DNA from 2 places in the Streptomyces cadmiisoli genome. Region 2 is predicted to be linked to the other one. Evidence: riboswitches for the same ligand, from Rfam matches in the RefSeq annotation. Region 2 holds a riboswitch; the other holds the start of a gene.

Region 1 (2,195 bases), 4.2 Mb from region 2:
GCAGGACCGTTCGTCGGCGTAGGGGCGTAGGGGCGTAGGGGCGTAGGGGCGTAGCGGCGCGGCAGTGCAGCGGCTTGGCGGTGGCGCGTGGGGGGCGGGTGCCGCCGAACGGGGACGGGTGGGCAGCGACGTCCGGGTCAGGGTTCGTCCGTGCCGGCCAGTTTGCCGAAGTCGTGGTCCGGGAGGCCGGGCGGGGAGGCCACGTCGAGGCCGTAGTGGTGGTAGAGCTGGAGCTCCTGGTCCGGCGAGAGGTGGCGGCCGACCCCGAAGTCGGGGGCCTCCTTGATCAGCGTGCGCTCGAAGGGGACGTGCAGACTGCCCTCGATCAGTTCGCTGGGTTCCAGCGGCACGAAGGCATCCCTGCTGAACAGCCCCGTGCGTATCGCAGCCCACTCCGGCACACCGGTCGCGTCGTCGAGGTACACCTCGTCGATGGTCCCGATCTTGTTGCCGCTGCGGTCGAACGCCTTGCGGCCGATCAGGTTGCGCGGATCGATCTCGGTCTGCACGGGCCCTCCACGTGGTCGCAACTCATTCGTAAGCACTACGAAAGAGCACATTGGGCGGCGCGGCCACTCGAAGGCACCGACATTGACCTCGCTGGTAGTCTGACAAGCGGCTGCTGACCCCGCGCGGGAGAGTCCTCCAGACACCATCGGAGGCGCCGAAGGAGCAAATCCTCCCCGGAATCTCTCAGGCCCCTGTACCGCACGGACGAGGTCACTCTGGAAAGCAGAGCGGGTGTCCACGGCTCCCGCTCTCACCGACGGTGCAAGCCGGTCGTCCCTTCGGCGACCCGGTGAAGCTCTCAGGTTGTGATGACAGAGGGGGAGGCCGTCGGGGCACCCGTGCCGGGGTGTCCCTCGAAGGTCGCGTCAGACCAGGAGGCCTCCGCCATGACCGCCCATCGCATTCCGCTCGCCGAGCTCGAACAGGGGACACCGTTCGAGCAGCGCCACATCGGGCCCGACCAGGAGGCGCGGGCCAAGATGCTCGCGCAGGTCGGCTACGGCTCGCTCGACGAGCTCACCGCCGCCGCGGTCCCGGATGTGATCAAGAACTCCGACGCCCTGGACCTGCCGGGCGCCCGCACCGAGGCCGAGGTGCTGGCCGAGCTGCGCTCCCTGGCCGACCGCAACCAGGTCCTCGACTCCATGATCGGACTCGGGTACTACGGCACGTTCACGCCGCCCGTCATCCTGCGCAACGTCATGGAGAACCCGTCCTGGTACACGGCCTACACGCCGTACCAGCCGGAGATCTCGCAGGGGCGGCTCGAGGCGCTGCTGAACTTCCAGACCGTGGTCGCCGACCTCACGGGTCTGCCGACCTCGGGTGCCTCGCTGCTCGACGAGGGCACGGCCGCCGCCGAGGCGATGGCTCTGTCCCTGCGCATGGGCAAGAACAAGAAGGGCCTGTTCCTGGTCGACGCGGACGCGTTCCCGCAGACCATCGCCGTGATCCGGACCCGCGCCGAGCCGACCGGCGTCGAGGTCGTCGTCGCTGACCTCTCCGGCGGCATCCCCGCCGAGATCGCCGAGCGCGAGATCAACGGCGTGCTGATCCAGTACCCGGGTGCCTCCGGCGCGGTGCGAGACCTCAAGCCGGTGATCGACCGGGCGCACGAGCTGGGCGCGCTGGTCACCGTCGCCGCCGACCTGCTCGCGCTGACGCTGCTGAAGTCGCCGGGCGAGCTCGGCGCGGACATCGCGGTGGGTACGACGCAGCGGTTCGGCGTGCCGATGGGCTTCGGCGGTCCGCACGCCGGCTACATGGCGGTGCACGAGAAGTTCGCCCGCAGCCTGCCCGGCCGCCTCGTCGGCGTCTCCGTCGACGCCGACGGCAACAGGGCCTACCGGCTCGCGCTGCAGACGCGTGAGCAGCACATCCGCCGTGAGAAGGCGACCAGCAACATCTGCACCGCGCAGGTGCTGCTCGCCGTGATGGCCGGCATGTACGCCGTCTACCACGGACCCGACGGGCTCAGGGCGATCGCCCGCCGCACGCACCGCTACGCCTCCCTGCTTGCCGCCGGGCTCGGTGCGGCGGGCGTCGAGATCGTCCACGGTGCCTACTTCGACACGCTGACCGCGCGGGTGCCGGGCCGCGCCGCCGACGTCGTCGCCGCCGCCCGGGACCGCGGGGTGAACCTGCGCCTGGTGGACGCCGACCACGTCTCCATCGCCTGCGACGAG
Region 2 (2,195 bases):
TGTCCGCCGCCGCGCGGTCGAGCAGGACCGCGGCGGCGCAGCCGCGCGGCAACCGGCCGCGCTCGGCCCGGCGCACGAGGCGGGCGGCGGCCCGGCGGTGCCGCGCGAACGCGTACCGCGAGACTCCGCGGCCCCGCTCGCGCTGGCCGGCCAGGGCCTCCTCGGGCGTGACGTCCAGCAGCAGCAGATGCAGGGTGCCGCCCCGGCGGCGCGCCTCACGGGCCAGCCAGGCGCGCACCCAGGCCTGCGTACCGCAGTCGTGGACGACGACTCCCTCGCCGGTGCGCAGGGCGCTGCGCAGTCCGGCGTAGTGGGCGAGGCGGACCAGGGGGCGGTAGACCGCGTACGGGATCCGGTCCGGCAGCCGGTCGTCCCAGCGGTCCCGGACGTCCTGGGAGTCGATGCGCCGGGCGCGCACCGCCCGCCGCATCAAGGTGGACTTGCCGCTGCCGGGCAGGCCCGTGACCACGACCAGGTCGCGTGGGCCGAACAGCAGCGCGTGCGGGCTGCGGCCCCCGCGGTCGCGCAGGTCGCGGACGACGGGCGACGCCGACGCGGCGCACTCCTCCCGGGCCGGTGCGGTCGGTTGCTTGGGCAGCGCGAATCCCGAAGCGGTCGCGTACGCCGTGATCCTGTTCACCGTGATCGTCCTCCCCTGGGGCGGTTCACGAGTTCCCATCCCCGTTGAGTGTAAAGAGAAGGTAATCCGCGGACCTCGCGTTTACGTTCCCTTACCGCAACAGGGCTGCTACAGCGTGTCGTGGCCACCGTGCCGAAACCGTGCGGCCGTGGTGCGCGGGCCGGTGAAGGCCCGGTAGGGCGACCCTGCCGCAGCGAGCGGATGCGTGCAATGATGTGCGCGCCAACTGCATACCGGCCGTTTGAATCCGCGCGGGAGAGTCCCCGGCAGCACTGCCGTCGGGGCGCCGAAGGAGCAAGTCCCTCCCTTGAATCTCTCAGGCCCCCTTACCGCGCGGGCGAGGCACATCTGAAAAGCGGGCCGCCGTATCGGGCGGCCCCACCCAAGGTGCAAGCCAGGACCCGTCCGCGGTCATGGCGAACCTCTCAGGTTCCGATGACAGATGGGGAGGAACGACCTCGCCCATCCCCGTGCTCGGCTCCGCCGGCGTGGGGACCCCATCCCCTGGGAGACCGACCGATGAGCAGTACTTCGCTCCGCCGCACCGCGCTCGATGCCCTGCATCGCTCGCTGGGCGCGACGATGACCGACTTCGCCGGCTGGGACATGCCCCTGCGCTACGGCTCCGAGCGCGACGAGCACCTCGCCGTCCGCACCCGGGCCGGGCTGTTCGACCTCTCGCACATGGGCGAGATCACCGTGACCGGCCCGCAGGCCGCCGACCTGCTGGACCACGCCCTGGTCGGCAACATCGGCGGCGTCCGGCCCGGCCGCGCCCGCTACACGATGATCTGCCGCGAGGACGGCGGCATCCTGGACGACCTGATCGTCTACCGGCTCGCCGACACCGAGTACATGGTCGTGGCCAACGCCTCGAACGCCCAGGTGGTGCTGGACGCCCTGACCGAGCGCGCCGAGGGCTTCGACGCCGCCGTGCGCGACGACCGGGACGCCTACGCCCTGATCGCCGTCCAGGGCCCCGAGTCCCCCGGCATCCTGAAGTCGGTCACCGACGCCGACCTCGACGGCCTGAAGTACTACGCGGGCCTGCCGGGCACCGTCGCCGGCGTGCCCGCGCTGATCGCGCGCACCGGCTACACCGGCGAGGACGGCTTCGAGCTGTTCGTGAAGCCGGAGCACGCCGTGGAGCTGTGGCAGGCGCTGACCGAGGCCGGCCGCGACGTCGGTCTGACCCCGTGCGGGCTGTCCTGCCGGGACACGCTGCGCCTGGAGGCGGGCATGCCGCTGTACGGGCACGAGCTGTCGACGTCGCTGACGCCGTTCGACGCCGGGCTCGGCCGCGTGGTGAAGTTCGAGAAGGAGGGCGACTTCGTGGGGCGGGAGGCGCTGCGTGAGGCCGCCGAGCGCGCCGAGTCCCGGCCGCCGCGGGTCCTGGTCGGCCTGGTCGCCGAGGGCCGCCGGGTGCCGCGCGCCGGGTACCCCGTGGTCGCCGGCGGCGAGGTGATCGGCGAGGTCACCTCCGGTGCCCCCTCCCCCACGCTGGGCAAGCCGATCGCGATGGCGTACGTCGACGCCGCGCACGCGGCGCCGGGCT

What was found. Region 2 has a riboswitch for glycine ahead of gcvT (glycine cleavage system aminomethyltransferase GcvT). Riboswitches for the same ligand answer to the same signal wherever they lie in the genome.
Region 1: linked by a shared signal. The riboswitch ahead of gcvP (aminomethyl-transferring glycine dehydrogenase) and the one ahead of gcvT (glycine cleavage system aminomethyltransferase GcvT) in region 2 are both predicted to bind glycine.

What each region holds. Positions count from the first base shown of each region.
Region 1 is NZ_CP030073.1:7,247,346-7,249,540, forward strand. It holds gene DN051_RS31885 (DNA polymerase IV) at 1-22, shown strand, start outside; gene DN051_RS31890 (PRC-barrel domain-containing protein) at 138-509, opposite strand; glycine riboswitch at 624-719, shown strand; gene gcvP (aminomethyl-transferring glycine dehydrogenase) at 897-2,195, shown strand, end outside.
Region 2 is NZ_CP030073.1:3,080,562-3,082,756, forward strand. It holds gene DN051_RS12905 (AAA family ATPase) at 1-640, opposite strand, end outside; glycine riboswitch at 883-982, shown strand; glycine riboswitch at 983-1,092, shown strand; gene gcvT (glycine cleavage system aminomethyltransferase GcvT) at 1,160-2,195, shown strand, end outside.